Regions from separate parts of the Anaerotignum propionicum DSM 1682 genome, predicted to be linked through region 3. Evidence: riboswitches for the same ligand, from Rfam matches in the RefSeq annotation. Region 3 holds a riboswitch; each other region holds the start of a gene.

Region 1 (8,257 bases), 320 kb from region 3:
AATTGATTTAAGTTAGCTCCGGAAAAAAGGGTGTCGACATAGTCGACACCCTTTCAATGATTAGAAGATAAGTCACGGTTATTTTTTTGTTGAAACAAAAGGATGGTTCGTAAAACAACAGCAACAATGGGCCCAAGAATCAGCCCCCAAAAGCCGATACAGCGATATCCAAAGTACATGGAAAATAGAGCCAGCAATGGATGCATTCCAATTTGGTCACCAAGTATTTTGGGTTGCATCAACTGACGTACAACTTGAACGACACCGTAAATAACAAGATAACCGATTCCTAAGACGTTATTGCCCAATACAAAGTGAAATACTGCGCCAGGCCAAAGAATAAAACCACTTCCAAAGAATGGGAGAGCGTCTATGATGGCGATGGCTACACTCAACAACAAAGCATAAGGGGAATGAAAAAGATATAAACCAATGATACTAATGAGAAAAATATAGCCCATGAGTATCAACTGTGTTTTTGCATATCCCCAAAGGGAGGTGGCTAAATCTCGCTTGGTAGCCTCTAAAGAACCTCCCAGAAGTGGTTCAACATGGGTTTTAAATGCCCTATGAATGCCCTCTTTATCCTTCGTGAAGAAAAAAGCAGAAAATAAGGCAATGAAAAACCCCAGCAAAATCTTTGGAACGGCGGCAATCATTGAAACAGAGCCACTGCTTTGAACCAAGGAAAGCAAAATACTAAATATTCCATCTTGTAAGTTTGCGGTTATGTTTGTGAATTCATCAGGCAAATCCATAAGAAGGTTATTTATCTCTATCCAGAATAGAGTCAAGCCTTCCTCCATCTTTTCTAGATAATAGGGTAGGTCATTCAGTAGGTTTTGAAGCTGTTGGTAAAGCTGATTCCCAGCAAAATACCCTAAAAACCCTAGGATAGAAATAAAAATAAGAATTCCCACAAGAGCCCCTGCCCAACGGGGAATGTGATATTTCTCCAACTGATCCGCCAGAGGAATAAACAATAAGCTTAATAACCAGCCTAAAATAAAAGGCAAAAAAATCGGAAATAAATAGCGGAAAAACAGAAAACAGGCCAGTATTCCCCCGCAAAGGATGATTAAGTTTTGTACTGCTTGTTTATTTTTTATATAAAAATCCTCCATTGAATCCCTCCCATCAGGATAAATTGTTGTATTATGTATATTGATTATAATACAAAAATACGATTCAATACAGATTTTCTAAATAATTAAAGAAAATTTAACCATTGGCGGATTTAGAGATAAGGCTCTCTAAAAAAGGCTGTTTGATTTGTAATCCGGTATCTGTTGGTTTATTTTAAAAAGGGGATTCATATGGCAATTCTCAATGAAGAATCCATTCCTGTTTGGAAATCCCCTTATTGATTCTAAGGGTGAATTTATTTTCCTATCTTTTTCATTTCGCCAGAAAGGTTTACCATTTCAATGGCTGCCAATGCGGTATCATATCCCTTATTTCCGGCTTTTGTTCCTGCCCGTTCAATGGCCTGCTCAATATTTTCCGTGGTAACAACACCAAAAAGAACAGGAGTGTCGGTTTCCATGGAAAGATGGGCGATTCCTTTGGACACCTCACTGCAAACATAGTCATAATGGGTGGTTGCGCCGCGAATGACAGCACCCAGGCAAATAACCGCATCATATGCACCGCTGTTTACCATAAGCTTTGCCGCAGGGGGGATTTCAAATGCCCCTGGAACCCGCACCAATGAAATGTTGTCTGGGTCAACACCGTGACGTAGAAGCGCATCCTCCGCTCCGTCTATGAGCTTTCCAACGATAAAATCATTAAAACGAGATGCCACAATGGCCACCTTCATATCTGTTGCAATTAAATTTCCTTGAATCAATTTCATGGTAGTATTCCCTCCTAATATAAAATATTCCGTAGTACAAATTTTTATCTAGAGCACATATTACTTGTAGTTATTACTAGTAGTTATTACTTTTCCCTTTTTGACAGTACTGCATAAATGAATGACAGTTTCTGTTTATAAAGCTTGGGTTATGCCTTTTCAATTGTACCTTCCAAGATTGTTGGATACAAACGAGTAACTCACGAGGAGCTAAAGTGTTGCCCCTTTGCAGTGCTTGGGACAGTGTATCAGGAATTTATCCTGAAATTTTAAAGAATAGTGGAAAAAATATGTCCCATCTTTTCTTGCTTTGTTCTTAAATACTCCAAATCGTATTCTTGGGGCTGGATTTCGATGGGCACCCGCTTCGTAATTTCCACGCCAAAACCCCCCAAACCATAAACCTTTTCAGGATTGTTTGTAAGAAGATGTAACTCCTTGACACCTAAATCCTGCAAAATTTGTGCACCAATCCAGTATTCTCTTAAATCAGGTGCAAAGCCAAGGGCAATGTTTGCCTCTACTGTGTCCTGACCCTGTTCTTGCAGAGCATATGCCTTTAATTTATTGATTAAGCCAATGCCTCTGCCTTCCTGACGCATATATAAAAGAATCCCTCTGCCTTTTTTCTCAATTTGTCTCATGGCGGCGGCAAGCTGCTGACCGCAGTCACAACGGCAGGAGCCAAAAACATCTCCGGTTAGGCATTCTGAGTGCACACGGCACAGGATGTCCTTTCCATTGCCGATTTCCCCTTTCACTAAGGCAACGTGATGCTCCCCGGTGATATCGTTTACATAGCCATAGATTTTAAACTCTCCATAAGGAGTCGGCAGGTTTGCCACTGCTTCGCAACGTACATGTTTTTCATGGCGGCGGCAGTAGTTTTGCAAATCATGTATGGTAATAAATTTTAGATTATGTTCCTTTGCAACCTTCCACAGCTCTGGTGTCCGCATCATGGTGCCATCCTCTGCCATAATTTCACAGCAAAGACCACATTCCTTTAAACCTGCAAGACGCATTAAATCCACTGTGGCTTCGGTGTGACCTTCTCTTTTTAAAACCCCGCCTTTTCTGGCAATTAAGGGGAACATATGCCCCGGTCTGCGGAAGTCCTTAGGTTTTGCATCCTCCTCCACACATTTAAGGGCTGTGATGGAACGTTCTGCGGCTGAAATTCCTGTGGTGGTATCCACATGGTCAATGGATACGGTGAAGGCTGTGGAGTGATTGTCTGTATTTTCCGATACCATTTGGGGCAGGCCTAGTTTATGCCCCAATTCCTCACTCATTGGCATACAGATTAAACCTTTACCGTATTTCGCCATAAAGTTTACATTTTCCTGGGTGGCAAATTCTGCGGCACAGATAAAATCTCCTTCGTTTTCACGGTCTGGGTCGTCAGTGACAAGAATGATTTTTCCTTGCTTCAGTTCTTCCAATGCTTCTTCAATGGTGTGATAATTGTACATTTTTTCTCCTCCTAAAATCCATTCTCTCTTAGAAATTCTAAGGTTAAAGGTTTCTCCTGATGTTGACTGTTGTTTTCAAAAAAACGTTGTATATATTTGGCGATAACATCTGTTTCCAGATTTACGCTATCCCCGATTTTTTTATCCAATAAAATGGTCTGTGTACTTGTATGGGGGATAATACCCACGGAAAACTGGGACTGTTCCACGGAAATGACTGTTAGGCTGACACCATCAATGGCGATAGAGCCTTTTTCAATCATTTGTCGCAAAAGCGGTGTATCTGCGGTAATGAAAAGACGGATTGCATTTCCTTCCTGCTTTTTCCCCGAGATTATGCCCGTACCGTCGATATGACCGCTCACCATGTGCCCGCCAAAGCGTCCGTTTGCCGCCATCGCACGTTCCAAATGAACAGGAGAACCTTTTTGCATTTTGCCAAGATTACTCCGTTTTAGGGTTTCCGGCATAACGTCGGCAGTAAAAGAAGTTTTCGTTACATTGGTTACAGTGAGACAAACGCCATTTACTGCAATGCTATCTCCCAGTTTTGTGCCTTCCTGTATTGTTTTTGCGTGAATCAACAACTGACCACTACTATTTTGTGAAGTTATTTTTTCGATATAACCGATTTCTTCAATCAAACCTGTAAACATACAGCATCTCCTTTTCTTAGGTTTACTCTCGGGGAATTACACTGCAACAAATCCAAGAATATTCGTCCACTTTATGCAAGAATTTTTCAAAGGGTGAAGAAGGTTAGAAAATTGCCTTTTTGTTCCCTTGTTTTGATTCTATTTCATATTCTAATAAAATGTCCCCATTCAGCACTTGACTATGCAAAAGTTTTAGCCTGAAGGCATCATCCGGGTGAATAATACCTCTTCCTCCCACAGGAGTTTTTGCATCCTTACCACCAAAGATTTTAGGGGCAAAATAAATATATAGTTTCTGGGCTAGGTGAGACTGCAAAAAAGAAAAGTGTATACTTCCGCCACCTTCAACCAAAACGCTGTCAACGCCATTTTCTCCTAATTTTTTTAAAAGATTGGGCAAAGATACCTTGTTGTTTTCATCAGGCAACTGCCATAATGTAAGACCAAGGCTCTCTAAAACGCCTTTTTTTCCCATGGTATCATTAGCATAAGCGATAATGGTTTCATATACTTTTGCTGTTTTACAAATTTGACTTTCCAAAGGTATACGCAGGTGACTATCGCAAATAATACGGATAGGCTGTACTGCATGTTCGAGTCTGCAATTTAGCAAAGGATCATCCTGCAAGACCGTTTCGATGCCCACTAAGATACTGCTGTACTGATGGCGCAACTTGTGCGCGTGTTGTCGCGAGGCCTCATTGCTAATCCAACGGGAAGCACCTGTTACAGTAGCAATTTTGCCGTCGGCAGTCATGGCATATTTCAGTGCCACATAGGGCATTTTTGTTGTGATGTAGTGAAAAAATACTTGATTTATTTCGTCACATTCCTTTTGTAAAAAATGAGAGGTTACAGTGATGCCCCGTTCACGCAATGTTTTTATGCCTTTGCCCATGACTAAAGGGTTGGGGTCAGAAGATCCGATGACCACATGCTGAATGCCTGCTTCAATAATGGCATCCGTGCAAGGGGGCGTACGCCCTTGATGGCAGCAAGGCTCTAGCGTGACATAAATCGTTGCCCCTTTTGGGCTTTCCTTACAATCAGCAAGAGCCATGCGCTCGGCATGGGGTTCGCCGGCTTTATGGTGATAGCCTTCGCCAATGATTTTATTGTCTTTTACGATAACTGCTCCTACCAATGGGTTTGGACTGGTATAGCCCAGTGCTTTTTTTGCCAAAGTGATAGCGCGTTTCATATATTTTTCATTTACCATAGGGATAACTTCCTTTCCTTCAGGGGAAAGGCGGGAAAGAGTTCCCAAAGAAGTGGATAGAGAAAGAGACCTCTGTATAAGAGGGGAAATGCGATTCTTTGTATTCAAAGTACACACAAAATGAAACCGCAAATTCACAATAAAAAGCCCTGTATGTGCCAAAAAAGCTCATACAGGGCATATCAAACATTTTGAAACAGCAAAAGAAGCTCCATAAATCCATGAAAAGGAATTTATGGTATGCCAAAAAGGCATAGAAATATTGCTGTAAAAAGGGGCAATCGAAAAGAAATAAATTGCCATTTTTATGTTTGCTCTTCTTCCATCCAGACTATACTGTCGGTTTTGGAATTTCACCAAATCCTGCTTTCGCTCGCGGACTTTACCGCCGATCGGGAGTTTCACCCTGCCCTGAAGAGGTATTATGTTTTACGACACCATTATACACCACTGTCTTTAAATTGCAAGAGGAATTTTTCGGAAAGGGACTTGTCTAAATTATAAGGAAGAAAGGATCAAAATAAGCCATTATTTTTTTATTAGCGTTTTTCATAGTGGAGTTACCAGTTTTTTTGTATAAGATGGCAGTTGTAACTTTGTCGAAAATATTGTACAATAAAGAAGACAATGTATACAGTATTATTATTCATGAGGGTGTATTTTGAAAGACATTAGATTAAGAGCAAGAGCAAAAATCAACTTAACATTGGATGTAACAGGCAAGCGTGAGGACGGCTATCATCTTATTCAGAGCATTATGCAGACAGTTAGCTTGTACGACGGAATTTACATGAAGCGAATCCAAAAAGATGAAATTATTTTAAAAAGCAACCTCTCTTGGTTGCCCACGGATAACCGCAATTTGGCGTACCGTGCGGCAGAGCTGATGAAGGCCAAATACGGCATCACGGAAGGCGTTTTTATCGAAATTGATAAGCGCATTCCTGTGGCTGCAGGCTTAGCAGGGGGAAGTGCGGATTGTGCGGCTGTATTGGTTGGAATGAATCGCTTGTTTGATTTAGGGCTTTCCATGAAAGAATTGGAAAGCTTGGCTTTTCTTTTGGGGTCAGACATCCCATACTGCGTTCAAAGGGGAACAGTAGTATCTGAGGGTGTTGGAGAAATCTTGACGCCGGTGAAATGCCAATGTCCTATGTGTTATGTTGTACTGGCGAAGCTTCCTGTCAGCGTTTCTACGGCGACGGTATACCGTGGATTGGATTGGCAGAGTGTCCAGGATCATCCCGATACAAAAGGGATGATACAAGCTATGGCTGAGGCGGATATTACAAAAATGGGGAGGCTTCTGGGAAACGTTCTGGAGACTGTGACTATACCCATGCATCCGCAAATTGCTCAGCTAAAGGAGGAATTGGTTCATCTTGGTGCGGAAGGTGCCTTGATGAGCGGGAGCGGTCCTACGGTTTTTGGGCTGTTTAAGGAAGAAGAGAATGCAAAGAAGGCGGCATCGGCAATCCGGAAAAAATTCGGTTTGAAGGAGGTTGTAGCCACCAAGATTTACCACAGTGACAGTGGTAAGAGAGGAGAACAAAGAAATGGAAGAAACAAAATTTAATATTAATACCAATGAGTACCTGCCACTTCGGGACGTAGTTTTTCATACCTTGAGAGAGGCAATTTTAGTGGGGAAATTAGTTCCCGGCGAAAGACTGATGGAGAATCAGCTGGCAGATAAGCTTGGTGTTAGCAGAACTCCCGTCAGAGAGGCATTGCGTATGCTGGCATTGGAAAATCTGGTGGAGCTTGTGCCCAGAAAGGGAGCCCAGGTGCTGGATATGAGCGAAAAGGATATTGTTAATATTCTTGAGGTTAGAGGGGCTTTGGAAAGTCTTGCCACCAGCATTGCCTGCGTGAAGATGAAGAAAGAAGATCTTCAACAGTTGAAGAAGTTGGAGGGCGAGTTTGAGCGTGCCATTGACGAAAATGATTTGGAACGAATTATTCAGCTTGATGAGGATTTTCACGACCTGATACTAAAGTCAACAGAAAATGACAAATTAGCTCAGATTTATCAGAATTTACGTATTCAGCTTTACCGCTATCGTATGGCACATTTAAAGGCAGACAGTTCAATCCCTGCCGTTGTTGCCCATCATAGAGGGATATTACGAGCAATCGAAAATCATGATGCTGATGAAGGTGCAACAGTTGCCCATGGTCACATCAAATATCACACAGAGTTTATTTTGCGTTCTATTCGCAATAAATAATTAATAATGCTCCCGGAGAGCATGGAGGAAGGGTGTCGGCAAAGCCGACACCCTTTAAAATTCAATTTCTTTTTACCTTTCTTTCGTGTAAGAAATTTTTTATATCTAAATAGCAGTGGCTCTTGAGTGCATTGCTTTCCTTAGTTGTATAACAATCACTTTGTCCGGCATTAAAGCCATAGGGAACCCTATGGTTTTTTATATGCCTTTGCAAATTATGAGCCGGAATTCGGAGTTTACAAAAGGCAATACTTACTTTTATCAAGGAATACTATTCTAATAGCAGAGTAATTTTATCGTTGGGGCACAGTTTTTCGGTTATGCTGTCTTTTACTTGCAATCCGCTGTTGAATAATTTACAATAATATTAGTTTTAGTCGAATGAGATAAGGGAAAGTGGGTGGTACCAAGGTGATTGATGAAAAGGAAAATTTTCCCCGCAGAGATGAGCGGGTAATATACGGAGTAAAAAAGAGAAAGGCATCGAAGCAGAATAACGAAAATCGAACAAAAAGGTTGCAAAAGCCCCAAAATGGGCAAAGGAGAAGGCCCAAAAGTCGAATATCATTGCCTAAAAAACAAATGCTTTTGGGGATAGCTGTACTGATTTTTGTGGTGATTTTGTTTCTTTTTGTGCGAAAAGATGGCACTGAGGTTTTCGTTGGAGCAGAAAGTGTTGGTGTACTGGAGGGGCGTGGGGTGAGCGCAAAAACCATTACGGGCACAATTGAAACGCAGCTTGCAGGGATTGTTGGTGCCCAGGTTAAGCTAAACGAGGAAATAAAAACAGTTGGCATTCATATTGGAAGCAGCCGAAA
Region 2 (8,257 bases), 220 kb from region 3:
CACTTTATAGGTGCCGCTGTTAACAGAACTGGCTCCTAAAAGCTCGGCACCCCGCTTCGCTGCTTTTCTGCCTGTCTCCTCAGGATTAAACTCTGCCCAGTCGGTACCCTTCCAAAAGGCAGAGCCTTTCTTTGTTTCATCTCCCGCCCTAGCAATGGCACTGACGTAGCTGGAGGCAAAATTTTTTGTAAAGGAAATATCCAACCCAAGGCTGTTTACAATAGAAACTTCTCTTTTTCCAATACCCAAAACACAATAATCAAGGGAGGCAATAGACTCGGCACCGTTTAACGCCGCTTCCTCCATACGTTTTGCAAGCTGAATCCGTTTTTCCACGCAAACCCGTTCCAATTCCGGGTAGTATCCGCTAAATTCAGGATAAATTTCTCCTGCAAATAATTCCTCATGCTCATCTTCACTCATAAGCATAGCATTTTCTTTGGCTGATTCTATCAAAAAAGGAATACAGTCTTCCTCTAAGCGTTCTGAAAAAGCGTAGCCTGTGCGTCCGTGATAGGTTCCACGAAAGGAAATCCCTGCTTCACTACTGTTTTCATAGTTAGAGACCTCCCCTTCCATCAATAGAACTTCAAAGCTTTCTCCGCCCAAATAAAACACTTCACAATCGGTAAAGCCGCATTTGAGTGCTTCTTGAATCATTTGTTTTTGCAAATCCTGTCTATCCATAGTCCTTACCCCCTTCCGCCAACGGTCATTTCTTTTACCCGAATCATAGGCTGTCCTACATCCGTGGGGATAGAACCGCTGATACTGCCGCACATCCCTTGGGCACGGGCAAGATTATTCCCTACCATGTCAATCTTCATCAAAACCTCCATGCCCTTGCCGATTAGGGTGGCACCCCTTACAGGCTCGGCAATTTTACCATCACGAATCAGGTAACCCTCCAAAACGGCAAAATTAAAAGCACCGGTGGCGGGGTCGACACTGCCGCCGCCCATTTGCTTTGCATACAGTCCGAATTCCGTATTGCCAATAATTTCAGCGGTAGTGCTTTTGCCATTATCAATAAACGTATTTGTCATACGGCTGGTTGGTGCATAACGATAGCTTTCCCGCCTTGAAGAACCTGTAGATTTTGCACCCATTCGCCTACCATTTAATTTATCCACCAAATAGGAATGCAAAACTCCATTTTCAATCAATACATTTCTCTGGGTAGGCGTCCCCTCGTCATCCATTGCCGCAGAACCCCATCCATTTGGAATGGTGCCGTCATCAATGGCAGTCACAACAGAGGAAGCAATTTGCTGACCCATTTTATCTGCAAACACAGAAGCATTTCTTGCCACCGCCGTGGCCTCCAAGCTATGTCCACAGGCCTCATGAAAAATAACACCGCCGAAACCATTATCAATTACTACAGGCATTCTCCCTGCAGGGCAAGGTTTTGCGCCAAGCATGGTTACGGCAATCCTCGCCGCCTCCCTTGCCTTTTCTTCAACTTCAATCATATCATAAAGCTCAAACCCTACAGAACCGCCAGGCCCCAAATGCCCGCTTTGTTTCTCTGTTGCTGAGGATGCAATGGCCTCCACAGTAAATCGACTGCGCACCCGCTGTTCTTCTGCCCATAGTCCGTCAGTATTGGCAATAAAAACATCCTTCACAATATCTAGACAGCCTGTCCTTGTTTGATGAATCAAAGAGCTATAATTCTTTGCCGCTTCTGCCGCCAAAAAAAGCTTTTCTGCCTTCCTATTCTTTTCCACGGTATCAGGCATTACCATTATGGGATTTCTGCAAGCCAAATCCATTCTCTTCCAGCCCTGCAAAGGATATACCCGATCTCCCCTTGCCGCCGCTGCCGCTTCTCTTGCAATGCGGATTAAATTTTTTTCCGAAGTATCGTTGGTAAAGCCGTAAATCGCTTTGTTTTGAAAGAACAACCGAATTCCGGCGCCATAATCCAGACCGCTTTGCACAGACTCCACTTTACCATTTACAACACTTATGGAATTTCGTTTGGTCTGCTCCATATATATTTCTGCAAAATCGGCACCTGAACCTAATGCCGCCGACAGTGTATTTTCCACCACACTTTTGTTTAACATAAGCCACCTTCCTTTCTTTCCTTTTCCTCTGTTTCCTCTAAGTATAGACTTACTGCTTCCAAATAATGCAATAAACCATTGCCTGTTTTCTGGATGCGATATTTTTCCGCAAATGCCTCAACAGGAATGGATTTTCTTCCACCTTTCTCCGCTTCCTCCCAAAATTGTTTCAAAATTTCAAAAGGCAGTAAAAAGTATGCCTCTAACGCAGTAAAATGCACCAGAAGAAAAGCCAATCCCCGCTGGGCACGAAAATCCGCCATGAATTCTATCTGATGCTGATGTATATTCTGCAATGGTAGATGCTTATGGGATGTTTCCTTTGCATCAAAACAAACAGGCACCCCCTGGGCAACCCCAATATAATCAACCGTACTTTGCTTTTCAAAATAAGCTAAAGTAATGGTCTTATTTTCTTGATTGATTTTCACCGGCGTAATGGGCGTAGGCACCTTTTGAAAAAGTGCCAGCCCTCTTTGCCGATACTTCTCGTTGGTAAAATTAATGTTTTCTTCTAATGAGCTTCCCCTTAGTCCCCTCGAATTCCAGTGCGACATTTCTCCTCCTAAAATATGTATATCCTTCTCCGAAAAGAGATATCCTTCCATGCTTTTGTTCTTCTATTATACCATATCCTTGGCAAAAAGAAAAAGTCAAAACCCTTCGCAAAAACCTTTCATATTTGGCAATTTCATGTTTTTTACTTACGCTTTCAATCTCCCTGTGCAGGTAAAATAAATCCGAAGAGTGTCTTGACGCATTTTTTCTAAAAGCTACTCTACCAAGTCTCCTGCTGTAACAAAGGTAATGCCCTCCTTTTCCAATTCGGGGATCAATTCTTCAATGGCACGTTCTGTCACATCCCCACCCTCAGGCCCAACATGGCCGATTGCCAAGGCTTTTCCTTCTTTTAAGGCAATAGCTGCCGCCTTACGCAGGTTTTTCTTTACCGTTTCCACATCATTGGTACCATCTAAAAAAACACTTCTTTTAAAGAACGGTACTCCTTTTTCCGCCGCCAAATCTTTTGCTACACTATTGCAAGTGGTTACGCTATCAATGAAAAATCCATTTTTCTCCTTAACAACATCCAAAACATCCCCCAAGCTTCTGGAGTCCTCTGTAATAGCTGAACCCATATGGTTATTCATACCAACTGCTTCCGGTAAAATAGCATAAGCTTCCTCAACCACAGCCTTAATTTCATCGTCGGTCATGCTCAAAAAAACACCCTTATCCCCAACCCATTCTCGTTTCCCCATCATTGATTCCATGGGCATATGTATAATCACTTCCTTGCCTGCCGCAACTGCTTTTTTCGCATTTTCCCCTGAGTATTCAGAAAAAGGCATTACCGCTGCTGTGAAGGGAATGGACAACGCAAGCATTTTATCTGTACCATTTCCGTTGTATCCAAAATCATCAATTACAATGGCAAGTTTTCCACTTGGCGTCATATTGGCCACCCTGACTGCCTGTCTTTCTGCAGTGATTCTTCCGCCCATAAAACAAAAGGCAAATAGTAATAAATAACATAACCCGCTTTTCCAGCTTTTTTTCATTTTCCTCAGCCTTTCTATGCCGTTTGTTATTTATAAATACACAGGAAATTTGTCCAATATGCCCCATTTTGAGGAACAGAAAGAGAGAAAACCCTTTACATGATCTTCTTTTATGCTTCACCGTTATAATGATCTCTTGCTTCTGCTATATTGCTGATCTTCCTCCAACTGTAAAACTCATAAGAAACCAACGCCATTGCCAATAAAAATGCCAAGGTATCTGCGATAGGTGCGGCATTCAGTGCACCATCCATCCCTCCTCTTTGTGACAGCAGCAGAGCCATGGGAATCAAAAACAGCACTTGTCTGGCCAACGCAACCAAAAGGGCTTTCATGGGCTTGCCTATGGCCTGAAAGAAGGATGCAGTAACCTGGGGTGGACCGTATAAGAAGAAAGCAAGCATATAAGCCCGAAAACAATACTCTGTAAATTCCAAAAACAATGGCTCATCCTGCACAAAAATTTCCGCAATAAATGCACCACCCCAGCGAAAAATTCCAAACCAAACAAAAGAAATAACAAGAGATGCAAAAAAACCAATACGATAGGTTTGACGAACACGGTCAAACTGTTTTGCACCAAAATTAAATCCATGAATGGGCTGTGTCCCCGCTGCAAGTCCTACAAACATTGCATGGGCGATCTGATATAGCTTTGTCATAACTCCATAGGCAGATAGTGCAATTTCACTTCCATAGATAGTGAGCGCCCCATACTTACGCATTAAATTATACATCACAATTTGGGTTGCTGCCGTGGCAGTCTGCATGCAAAAGCTGGGGAAACCCAGTTTAAAAATGCCGAGCACATATTTCCCTTCTAAGGCCATTTTATCTTTGCAAAAACGAATATGCTCCATTCTGGGAATGTACGCTAAAGCAAGGCTTCCCGAAACAAATTGACCAATAATTGTTGCCAAAGCCGCCCCTTTCACTCCCATTTGAAATCCCAAAATGAAAATAGGGTCTAAAATCAAATTAATTGCCGCCCCAAGCATCATGGTGCGCATCATGTAGCGGGGATTACCATCCGCCCGAATCACCGCCGTAAGAGCCATGGTCAAAACAGAAAATGGTATGCCCCATAATAAAATTTTCGTATATTCCGCAGAAATATCCAGAACTGAAGTAGAAGCACCAAAAAATAACAGCAGCGGTTTTAAAAATACCATTCCAACAATAGAAACGCCAATCCCCGCCAAAAAAAGCAAGAGCAGACCATTGGCAAAAAACCGCTCTACCGCTTCTTCTTCCTTACGCCCCAAGGCAAGGCTGATATTTGCTGCACACCCATCACCAATCATCAAGGCCAATGCCGCAGTCAGAATAAACAGGGGAAATGCAACGTTTGTTGCCGCCACACCATCAATCCCCACAGCATGCCCAATAAAAATTTGATCTACAATATTATATAAGCTGTTTACAATTAAAGTCAGTGCTGTGGGAACGGAGAATTGAACCAAAAGCTTCCCAATTTTTTCTGTCCCCAGTTTATTTTCCTGTGCCATACCAACGCCCCCTTGAAAAAACAGCATACAAAACATGCAACCCTAAATAGTATCAAATTGACATCTGTACCATAAATATAAATATTTTCGTTTTAAAAATAAAAAGCATCCTGCCCAATTTGGGGTAGAATGCTTTTTCCCATCAATTTTTTCGCAGAAAAAGGCACCCCACCACCGTGAGTGTTCAGTAACCTTCTTCTCTCATCCAGACTGACTGTCGGCTTCGCATTTCAACGAATCATGCCTTGGCCTTTGCCTTAGCTCGCGGGCTTTTACCGCCGGTATGGTATCTCCCATTTCCGAAGAATTGTTTTATTTATTATAGTATACGATACATCCTAATAAATAATGGCATTTCCTTCTGTCAAGCTGATATTTTTATAAAGAGTCTATACTCTTCCTTCTATACTGATGGTATCACAGGAAAAAAGTCAAGTCAACGAAATCATCCTTTAATCTCGGCACCACAGAACATACAAAACCGTTGCCCTGCTTTTACACCACCGCCGCAATTGGGACAAAATTGAGGCCATTCCGTGGTTTTTTCAAGATTTTCATTTGAAACAGTTTCAGTCTTACCTTGAGTTGTTTCTTCTATAGATTGTTCTGCCTTTTCATCCTGTACTACTTTGGCTTTTGCCCGGTCATCCTGAATAATTTCCCTTTCGCTCTTTACTTTGTCAATATCCAGCATAAACTGACGTATCCGATCCTGACTGGTGACAACCTTATCACAAATCAGCATTGCCTCCTCGTCTAGCTTTTCGCCTACGGCAAATTTTGCCCAATAATACTCACCCAGCTCTCTTTGATAGCACTGAATGTTTCCCTTCTCAATGGCAATTTCACCATTCAAACGATTAATCTCTAGGCTGTCTCCGGCTTTTTCCGTCAAGCTTCTGGCAGCTTCACCTAATTTATCGAAAAAATCCATATTTCTTGCTCCTTCCCCAATATTTAACACGTTGTACTCCTAATTTTTATTATAGGTATTATGAGTCAAAAATCAATTCTCACTGCATCTTTTTTCGTATTTTTTCACATAATGAACTTAGGAGGTGAAAGCATGAAAATTTTTCAGGATATTTCAACCCTTAAGCCCGAACTGGCTAAGGAAATTGCCCATAACGACTCGGATATGAAGCGCTTTTATACCCTAACCACTGAAGAGCGTCAAGATATACTTGGTCGTATCAGCGAGCACAACTCTCTTCGTGAGCTGGAAAAAGCAAATGGGGAAAGAGAATAATGCTTTTTAAGGAAAGGGATTTATTTTCCGTACCGCCTACCTTTGGGTGCCGAAAAATTCGGCACCCTTTCAAAGAAAATGGCTTTTGCCTCTCATTATGTTCCTACTTCTGTTTTCTATTCTTTCCCTCTGTCCTAAAATAGCAATTATAATTTAAAAATAAATTTTAGATTGCCAATTTTAAAATTTCTTCCCAAGTTATCATAATTTTCTATTTTTCCCTACCTATTTCCTTTTCATTTCTTTCGAAAACATTAATATATCTTTACAGAAAATTTACATATCTACAAAAAAATACACACGGCTCAGTTGCTTTATGAAAAAAAAATTTTTTCTTTCATAACTTTTTTCCAAAGGTTTATACATTTCATGTCTCTTTTTCGCTTATTTTCCTACCAAGGCTATGCATCGCAACAAAATATTATACAATTCGGCTTTATCCTATTTACATCGTCAGAGTCCCACCGTATAATTAAAATACCTTTTTAAGCATCGAGTTTTCAGTAATAAGAGGGAGCCATTAATCATGGAATTGTTAAAACGCAGAATTATCAACGACGGAACAGAAATAGGCACGGAGATCGTTAAGGTGGATTCTTTTTTGAATCACCAGTTGGATATTGGCTTATTTATGGCATTAGGCAAAGAGATTTATCGCCGCTTCGGGAACATGGGAATCAACAAAATTCTCACCATTGAAGCCTCCGGTATTGGCATTGCCGCCATAGCAGCCATTTATTTCGATCTAGTGCCTGTTGTTTTTGCAAAAAAAGCTCAACCCAGCACAATGAATGAGGACTTCTACGGTGCACCCGTAAAATCTTTTACAAAGGGCACTGTTTCCATTGCCAAGGTTTCTAAGCAATACTTGAGTAAGGATGACAAAGTTCTTATCATTGATGATTTTCTTGCCCATGGCGAAGCAGCTGCAGGTCTTGCAAACCTTGTTGAGCAAGCAGGCGGAACGGTATGCGGCATCGCAGCAATTGTGGAAAAGGAATTTCAAGGTGGGAGTAAAAAGCTAAGGGATTTGGGTTATTACGTTGACTCCCTAGCTGTCATTACAAACATTGAGGACGGAAAAATCTATTTTAAAGATTAATACGTCCTTCTTTATGTGATTTCAATCAATACGCTTTTTTATTTTCTGGTTATTTCGCCTTCAAAAAAAAGGGGAGGGCGTTTAACATACCTGTCACTATTTTAAAATGATGTTAAAAGAAAAGGAGAGGAACCATGAAAAAGTTAACAAAATTTTTGGCGTTGACGTTGGCAGTAGCAATGTCCATGACAGCTCTGGTTGGCTGTGGTGGTAATACCAAACCCGCAGAGAACGCAGAGGCTCCAGCAGCAGAGGCAACAAAGGTAGGCTTTATCTACATCGGCTCCCAGAATGACGGTGGCTATTCTCAGGCACAGCATAACGGTACAAAGGCTGTACAGGAATACTTTGGCGATAAGGTAGAAACCATTATTGCTGAAAACGTATCTGAAGAAAAGCAAACTGTTAAAACCACAGCAATGAATATGATTGACCAAGGCGCTACCATTATCATTGGTACAAGCTTCGGCTTCATGGATGCTTTGGATGAATTGGCAACAGAATATCCTGATGTAACCTTCTTGCATTTCTCCGGCAACAAAATGAACGACAAAAACTTTGGCAACTACTTCGGTGCCATGGAAGAACCTAGATACCTGACCGGTATGATTGCGGGTATGATGACAAAAACAAATAAGCTGGGCTATGTTGCAGCTTTCCCTTATACAGAAGTACACATTGGTATTGATGCCTTCGCATTGGGCGCACAGAGCGTAAACCCCGACGCAGAGGTTAAGGTTGTTTACACCAATAGCTGGGGC
Region 3 (8,257 bases):
AGTTTTTTTGCCAAAGCTATATTTCCCTCTCTTAGAGCCTCTGTAGCAGGACGCAATACTTCATAAAGGGACTCCATGGATAAATTTGCAGCAATTCCTAATAATGTATGGGCCACACGAAAAGCCAAAGAGGCTTCCTCCTCCGCTAGAGCTTGTCTCAATCTTTCCATATTTAAGTCCCTGGGAAATTTTAATAAAAATGTCTCATAGAGTCCCTCATTATTCATAAATCGTTCCATGCCGCTATGCAGATTCACCCCTGCTACTGTCAGCTTGGCTTTCTCCAATTTTTCCACATCCACACCCACTTTGCTGTGATTGCATCATCTCTTTTATTTCTCGGGAGAGTTTCAAAAATTCTTCCATCAATGCAGGATTGAAGATACCGCATTCCCCACCTATAATCATTTCAACCGCTTTTTCATGGGAATATGCCTGTTTATAAATCCTTTCACTGGTTAATGCATCATACACATCCGCCAAAGAAACAATCTGAGACCATGGTGATATTTCGTCTCCCTTTAGTCCATCAGGATAACCCCTGCCATCCCACCGTTCATGATGATGCCTACATATATCATAAGCATAATGATAAACAGAATTATGATGAATTGCAGGAATCTGATCTAATAATTCGCAGCCTCTAACAGTATGGGTTTTCATAATCAAAAACTCCTCAGCTGTAAGCCTGCCCGGCTTATTTAAAATATAGTCGGGAATTGCGATTTTTCCCACATCATGCATAATTGCCGCAGTGGCAATCTTATCTATTTCCGCTTTCTTCAAACCTTTTCCAAAGGCTGTCTTTTGCAGAAAAAATAATGTCAAATCATGAATTCGTTTGACATGTTCTCCGCTTTCACAATCTCGAAATTCAATAGCGGTAGCCAATGCCCCAATCATTGCATTGTTCAAGCCCTGAATTTCTTTCGTTTTCTCATCCAACTCTATTTCTTGCAATTGTACCTGTTGGTTTAATTGATTGCGCATGGTACAAAGCTCCATAATGCTTTCTATCCGTTTTTTCACAATATGGGCAATAATTGGGCGTTCTATAACGTCCATAACACCCAATTCATACCCACGAAGGGTAGACTCCTCCGTGCACTCTGCCGTAATCAAAAAAACCGGCACCTTTTCCATGAAGTTTCGCTCATGCAAAATCTCCAGAACACCAAAACCGTCCATTACCGGCATAATAATATCCAGCACCACTGCTGCTAAGATTTCCCCATGAGCATCAATAACCTCCAGGGCCTCTATCCCGTTTTCAGCCTCCAAAATTGTATACTTATCTTGAAAAATTTCACGGAGGATTACACGGTTTACTTCAACATCATCTACTACCAATATCGCCCTTCTTTCATTCGCCGCCATGCTTTTCCTCCATTTCAGATTTTTATTCAAACGACTCGCAAATGATTCCCTTCGGCTACCCCTTGATAAAACAAGAGCTTGTACCCCTTTCAACTATTTCGAAAGCCCCGCAAAAGTGGGCGGGGTTTTCCGAAAATCCGTTAACACATTAATTGGTAAATTTTACCTTACTTTTTAATTATAACATAAGGGAAACAGAGGGTAAAGATTTCTTAGATGCAAAAACAAATTCCTACATTAAAATTGCTCAATATCTATAATCTCCGGATCATATCCTTGTTTCAGAGCCTTTTGGCAAATGGAATAAAACATATCTGTATAGTCGCTCAGATAAAAGGTTCTTTCACCTGCCTTTTCCTCAAGGTTTACAATGCCCTTTTCCTGCAAAAAAAGCTTTACTTGTTTTGCCGTGGCTTTTGCCGGATCAACCAGCTTTACTTCATCCCCCACAATGCCACCGATACATTTCTTCAACAAGGGATAATGGGTGCAACCCAAAACCAAAGAGTCGATGCCCTTTGCCAACAAATCCTCCAAATATTTTTCCGCTGCCAATCGAGCCACCTGGTTATCCGTCCAGCCTTCCTCAGCCAATGGAACAAACAGGGGACACGCTCTGGAAAACACCTGCATTTCCCCATCTTTTTTGCAAATCATTTTTTCATATGCCCCAGAGCGCACTGTAGCCGCCGTACCGATTACACCGATTTTTTTGTTGTGGGTGGATCGAAGGGCTTCACCCACCCCTGCATCCACCACCCCAAAAATAGGTACATCGAAGGCGCTATGCAGCTCTTCCAAGCTATTGGAGCTGGCCGTATTGCAGGCAACAATAATCGCCTTTACTTCCTTGGTAAGCAAAAAGCGTACATTTTGCTTGGAAAACTTCGTCACCGCCTCCTTTGACTTGCTGCCATAGGGTAAGCGGGCTGTATCGCCAAAATAAACGATATTTTCATGAGGCATGACCTTCATGACCTGTTTTACAACTGTCAATCCGCCCACTCCCGAGTCAAATATACCAATCGGTCTTTTATCCATAAGGTTCCTTCTTTCTTTTCAGCCTCGGATTCCATTATCACGGGTGAGGGCCAATTCAATCAAGCAATCCATTAGTTCTGCTTTTGTTACTCCAGCCGTTTCCCACAGCATAGGATACATACTAATAGCAGTAAAGCCGGGCATAGTGTTGATTTCATTAAACAAAACCCGCCCTGTTTCCTCCTCCATAAAAAAGTCAACCCGCGACAAACCGCTGCCATCTACCGCCTGATAAATTTTTGCGGCAATCTTTCGTATGGTTTTCTCTTCCTCAGCTGTAATAGGAGCAGGGATTACAGTACGGGACTCGCTATTGTTATATTTCGCATCATAATCATAAAATTCTGCCGCCGGCAACACCTCGCCGACACCGCTCACTACAGGCGCCTCATTGCCAAGAACAGAGCATTCAAATTCTCTGCCAATAATCGCCTCTTCCACAATAATTTTACGGTCATACTCTGCCGCCAAGTTGATTGCATTGACTAAGGTTTCTTTGTTTTTAGCCTTGCTAATGCCCACGGATGAGCCTGTATTTGCGGGTTTTACAAAGCAAGGATAGCCCAGCTTCTTTTCCACCCGCTCCACCAATTTATCCATATCTTCCAGCTCCTCTTTTTGAAACCAGATGTATTTCGCTTGAGGAACTGCTGCATTTTTTGCAATTAATTTGGTAAAAACCTTATCCATGCAGACAGCAGAGGATAAAACACCGCAGCCTACATAAGGGATACATGCCATTTCCAAGAGACCTTGAATGGTTCCGTCTTCCCCCCATGCACCATGCAGAGCTGGAATTACCACATCCACAGGAATTACCTTTACATGTCCGTTTACTATTTTCAAAAGGGCTTTTTGCTTAGCATCAGGGCTTATAATTGCGGGGGTTGCATATTTCTCCCATTGGCCTGTTTTGATATGCTCTGTAGGGCCTGTATAAACAAGCCATTCTCCTTCTTTTGTAATACCGACTGGGATAACCTGATACTTTTTACTATCTATTTCATTAATCATCGTTGTTGCAGACATTCTGGAAACTTCGTGTTCTGACGACTGTCCGCCGAATAATACGATTACAGTTTTTCTATTCATATACAAACCTCTTTTCTGCTCCTAAAAGCCGAGTCCAATCAGTACCATTATATGCAATCTATCATTGGCTGACAATAAAAAAATTGATAATTCCTTTTTTCAGCTTATTCATGGCAAAAAAAACAAGTCGTCCCCCGTGTTGAACAGAGGAACGACCTTTCACATCAAAGTTGTTTCGCCACAAATGCTTCCATTGGATTAAGCATTACCCTTTAAAAGATGGGAAATGGATTTATACAATAAAAACGTCATAGTGCCGTTGATACCCGCCTTTAACAAGTTAAAAGGAATGATGATAGGAACCAGCATAGGAATAACTTTTTCTAAAGGCATATTCATGAATAAGGGTGTGAATATCATGTTCATGATAACCATAGCCCCAGTCTGCACTAAAGCACCAACCACTAGAGCAAGAACTGCGTTTTTTCTGGTTTTATTTTTCTTATAAATGCTTCCTGCAACGAAGGCACATGCGCCTGTTGCAAAAATATGCATTACGATGCCTATAATCCCACTGCCTGCACTCACCGTTAAACCCTGCACTATGGAAACAACGATTGCAAGCAATAAGCCTGCAACGGGACCAAAGGCAAAAGCACCAATTAAAATTGGGATATCGGCAGGGTCATATTCCAAGAATGCCGCCGCAGGGATCAAAGGAAAGTGAATTGCAGACACCAACACAATAGAGATAGCCCCTAGCATTGCCAAAGACACCATAACCCTTGTGGACATTTTTTTGTTGTTTTTTGTTACTGTTACTTTTGAAGATACGTTTTCCATTTACTTCTCCTCCATTTTCGTCTAAAATTTTCAGGTTATCGCCAAGAAATAAAAGCGAACTTCTTCTTTCTAACGGGCTTTATCCCACAGCAAAAGAAAAAGCCTGAAAATCTTCAGGCTAAATAAGCAAAATAAAGGCTGACGGAAATTCGCAGAAAAAAATACTTTTTTCCACAAAAAAACATCAAACTTTTATTCTTCTTCCATCCAGACTATACTGTCGGTTTTGGAGTTACACCAAATCCTGCGCAAGTGCGCTCGCGGACTTTACCGCCGATCGGGAATTTCACCCTGCCCTGAAGAATTTCATATATTTAATTACAGTCACATTATAAATCCAAGAGAAAGGAAAGTCAACACCAAATAACAAGATTTTTCTGCATTCTTATGGAGATTTCGCCAATTTTGTCCTGAAAAGTTAAGGTTTGGGCTATCTCTTCTCTTGGGCATCCGATGAATTTTTACGCTGGTCTTCCCCTTTTTTTCTGAAAAAGCTCAAGCCTAAATTTAGTAAAACCAGCGCCAATAAAAATCCTAAAAACAAAGGCAGCACCGGGGGTATGTCCTGACCCTGTTTAGCTGCAGTTGTCAACATAAATAATAGCAAAGCATTCACTCCCTTTCGTTTTTTAATCTCTTATTACAAACCCATGGAATACGGTTTCTGTAAAGTAACAAAAGTAATTCTAATGATTCAAAAGATGGGATTGTTTCAATCTTTTTCTATACTGTTTTTAAAGATATTTTACTTGAAACATCTATTTTAGATACTATATAATATATCATACCTGATTTTTGTGCACAAAAAAAGCCCTTATTGCAAAGCAATGGGCTTTTTACATTTCTTAATCCTGTGTATAAGGCATCAGGGCTACGTGTCTTGCTCTTTTGATAGCAGTTGTCAACGCTCTCTGGTGCTTAGCGCAGTTGCCTGTAATTCTTCTGGGAAGGATTTTGCCTCTTTCAGAAACATATCTTCTCAGCTTATTTACATCTTTGTAGTCTACGGTTGTTATTTTATCCGCACAACATTGGCAAACGCGTTTTTTTCTACGACCACGTTTTTTCTGAATCATGTCTAAGTCCTCCTTCTTTACTGAATTTTAGAAGGGCAGATCGTCGTCTTCGATGCTTTCATCGATTGGGTAAAAGCCATCATCTTGGGCTGTCTGCTTGGGTGCAGCGGGGGCATCGGCCTTATGGCCTTCGAAGGATGCTTTGCTTTCGGCAAAGTATTGCTCCTCTACCACAACGTCTGTGCTCCAGCGTTTTTTGCCCTCGTTATCGTCCCAGGAGCGAACCTGAAGTCTACCGATAACGCTAACCATCTGACCTTTTTTGAAGTATTTTTCCGCGAATTCGCCTGCTTTACCAAAGGAAACACAATTGATAAAGTCAGCGTCGGGCTCGCCTTGGCGTTTGAAACGGCGGTTCACCGCCAAAGAGTATCTGGCTACGGCCAAAGGTTCATTTCCCTGAGAATATCTAACCTCGGGGTCCTTGGTCAATCGACCCATAAGAATCACTTTGTTCATAGGATTACCTCCTTCTTACGCCTCTTTGCGGATAATGAGATAACGTAAAACGTTTTCCATAATACGCATACGAGCTTCAACTTCTGCGGGAGCATTAGCGGGAGCTTCGAATGTTGTGAAGCTTAAGAAACCTTCGTTTACTTTTTTAATTTCGTAAGCAAGCTTTCTTTTGCCCCAATCATCAACTTTTTCGATTTTCGCGCCGAATCTTTCCAAAGTAGCCTGAACTTTCGCTACTTCTTCTACTCTGCCTTCTTCGTCCAGTGCGGGACTTAAAACCATAGCTAATTCGTACTTGTTCATGTGGGTTACACCTCCTTTTGGACATATGGCTCTCCCCTTATTGGGAGAACAAGGATTTGAGTCGGCACAATTACCGACTCTAAAATAAAATATCACAAAAAACACGGTAGTGCAAGCTTTTTTTCCTCTTTCTCATGATTTCGAAGGCTTTTCTGCTTAATCTCCATATTCCTGTTCCAATTTTTTCATTCTGCGCTCCTCCAAACGAACGAACATGGCTCTGGCCAGAAAGAACACAACACAAAAAGTAACAATATAAGAAATTGCGAATTCTTTAGATACTTGTCTGCCGCTAAACAGCCAAAACAGAAAGAAAAACACAATTCCCACAAGGGCTCCTGCAATATTTCTTTTTGGACTCATCTGCTGGCGAAGATTTGTAGCCAGGACTACCCCCAATTGACGACTGCGCACCATTTGGTAGATAGGAGCCACAATCATAATCACATACTCCGTAATGCACTGGGTTAAATCCATTTTAAAAAATAACACTTTTACCAAAAAGGCCGCCACAACAAAAAGATATGCTAACTGAAATAATTCCCCATAAATCTTATTTTTAGACTGCTCCACTCTTTCATCTTTTATCTTCATTTTAATTACCTCCTATTATTCAAATTTTCAATCGTCGCTCCACTGTTCTTCCAGCTTCTTTTTTCTTTCCTTTTCCGCCGGAATGATAATGCCCCCAAGGGCAACAGCAATAAAACCATAAATCAGTAAGGTTGCAACCCAATTAATTACACTTTCTATGCCTCCAACCCAGCCTGCTAAAATAACCAAAATTGTGCTCATAAGTAACAAACTATACATTATTCTTTTGTTTAGCCTTCTGTCATCAGGAAAAGCAATCCCCAATTGCCTTGGGCGAATGTTGAAATACAAAGGCGTTAGCAATATAAAAATAAATTCTGTAATGCATTGTTGATAATTCATATCAAAATAAAAGAGCTTCGCTATAACAGAGATAAAGCAAAGGTAATAAATTGCGATAAACCACTCTGTTGAAATTTTGTTTTTGACCCGCTCCAAACGTTCATCTTCAAATTTTCTTTGGGCTAACATAAAATCCCCTCCTATTTTTTATTTTTCTTCTTCCCAAAACAAATCATCCAACGTTTTACCCAGTGCCTTGCATAGGGCAATACATAAATTGATAGTAGGATTATATTTTCCCGCTTCAATCATACCAATGGTCTGCCTTGTTACGCCCACCCTTTGGGCAAGCTCATCCTGAGAAAGGTCTAAAGCCGCTCTGGCAGACTTGATTTTTAAATTTTTCATTTCACCACTTCCTCTCTTGCTATACTCTTGTTATACAATATATTATTCTTAATGTCAATTATATTTTACATAAAATTTAAAATAAATTGCATTTTGCAACATAACTTGTGTTATAACCCCTTTCCAATTATAATAGTAGGTAAACGTGAACGAAGGAAGAAAGGTGAAACCAATGATTACAAAAGTGTATGAGAATCCAAATATTTATAAAATAGATGTACCTCTCCCTAATAATCCCCTGAAAAACTTAAATTGCTATGTAGTGCAGGATAACGGGGAAAGCCTGATTGTTGATACAGGCTTTAACCGCCCCGAATGCAAAGAAGCTTTACTTGACGGCTTACGAGAGCTAAATGTGGACTGGGAAAAAACAAATATGTTCCTTACCCATCTTCATTCTGACCACTCAGGCCTTGCCCCTGCGGTGATGCACGGAAAACCGGGTAATATCTATATGAGCAAAAACGACCATGACTATCTGGGTTGGATTTTAAATGGAAACCGATGGGATACCTTCGATGAAATTTACCGAAAAGAAGGCTTCACCAGAGAGCAATTGGATTGGCTGAAGGAAGAAAACCCTGCCAGAGGCTTTGAACCTGATTACTATTTTGATGCCATCACCGTAGGTGACGGTGATCATTTGAAAGTGGGCTCTTTTACATTTCAGTGTGTATTTGTTCCCGGCCATACACCGGGGCAAACCTGTTTATATCTACCCAAGGAAAAATTGATGCTCTCTGCCGACCACATTTTGTTTGATATTACACCAAACATCACGGCTTGGGTGAACATAGAGGATTCTCTGGGAGATTATTTAGACAGCTTAGTAAAAATTCGTG

What was found. Region 3 has a riboswitch for FMN ahead of CPRO_RS00300 (ECF transporter S component). Riboswitches for the same ligand answer to the same signal wherever they lie in the genome.
Region 1: it holds a riboswitch for FMN, as region 3 does, so the genes downstream of both, ribD (bifunctional diaminohydroxyphosphoribosylaminopyrimidine deaminase/5-amino-6-(5-phosphoribosylamino)uracil reductase RibD) here and CPRO_RS00300 (ECF transporter S component) in region 3, are expected to answer to the same signal.
Region 2: it holds a riboswitch for FMN, as region 3 does, so the genes downstream of both, CPRO_RS01295 (MATE family efflux transporter) here and CPRO_RS00300 (ECF transporter S component) in region 3, are expected to answer to the same signal.

The regions. Positions count from the first base shown of each region.
Region 1 covers NZ_CP014223.1:2,861,639-2,869,895, reverse strand. Annotated here, with positions in the region: gene CPRO_RS13460 (TraX family protein) at 1-11, shown strand, start outside; gene ytvI (sporulation integral membrane protein YtvI) at 54-1,124, opposite strand; gene ribH (6,7-dimethyl-8-ribityllumazine synthase) at 1,382-1,858, opposite strand; gene CPRO_RS13445 (bifunctional 3,4-dihydroxy-2-butanone-4-phosphate synthase/GTP cyclohydrolase II) at 2,128-3,333, opposite strand; gene ribE (riboflavin synthase) at 3,345-3,989, opposite strand; gene ribD (bifunctional diaminohydroxyphosphoribosylaminopyrimidine deaminase/5-amino-6-(5-phosphoribosylamino)uracil reductase RibD) at 4,093-5,208, opposite strand; FMN riboswitch at 5,519-5,631, opposite strand; gene ispE (4-(cytidine 5'-diphospho)-2-C-methyl-D-erythritol kinase) at 5,870-6,784, shown strand; gene CPRO_RS13425 (GntR family transcriptional regulator) at 6,765-7,439, shown strand; gene CPRO_RS13420 (G5 domain-containing protein) at 7,851-8,257, shown strand, end outside.
Region 2 covers NZ_CP014223.1:282,217-290,473, reverse strand. Annotated here, with positions in the region: gene CPRO_RS01315 (TldD/PmbA family protein) at 1-687, opposite strand, end outside; gene CPRO_RS01310 (TldD/PmbA family protein) at 693-2,075, opposite strand; gene CPRO_RS01305 (Holliday junction resolvase RecU) at 2,069-2,632, opposite strand; gene CPRO_RS01300 (divergent polysaccharide deacetylase family protein) at 2,849-3,637, opposite strand; gene CPRO_RS01295 (MATE family efflux transporter) at 3,748-5,145, opposite strand; FMN riboswitch at 5,335-5,456, opposite strand; gene CPRO_RS01290 (zinc ribbon domain-containing protein) at 5,591-6,079, opposite strand; gene CPRO_RS01285 (hypothetical protein) at 6,212-6,394, shown strand; gene CPRO_RS01280 (xanthine phosphoribosyltransferase) at 6,921-7,496, shown strand; gene CPRO_RS01275 (BMP family ABC transporter substrate-binding protein) at 7,631-8,257, shown strand, end outside.
Region 3 covers NZ_CP014223.1:63,801-72,057, reverse strand. Annotated here, with positions in the region: gene CPRO_RS00315 (Hpt domain-containing protein) at 1-296, opposite strand, end outside; gene CPRO_RS14760 (HD-GYP domain-containing protein) at 244-1,377, opposite strand; gene murI (glutamate racemase) at 1,615-2,418, opposite strand; gene CPRO_RS00305 (D-alanine--D-alanine ligase family protein) at 2,437-3,510, opposite strand; gene CPRO_RS00300 (ECF transporter S component) at 3,709-4,293, opposite strand; FMN riboswitch at 4,485-4,601, opposite strand; gene rpsR (30S ribosomal protein S18) at 5,139-5,369, opposite strand; gene CPRO_RS00290 (single-stranded DNA-binding protein) at 5,397-5,828, opposite strand; gene rpsF (30S ribosomal protein S6) at 5,844-6,131, opposite strand; gene CPRO_RS00280 (DUF6773 family protein) at 6,288-6,725, opposite strand; gene CPRO_RS00275 (DUF6773 family protein) at 6,753-7,196, opposite strand; gene CPRO_RS00270 (helix-turn-helix transcriptional regulator) at 7,215-7,415, opposite strand; gene CPRO_RS00265 (MBL fold metallo-hydrolase) at 7,588-8,257, shown strand, end outside.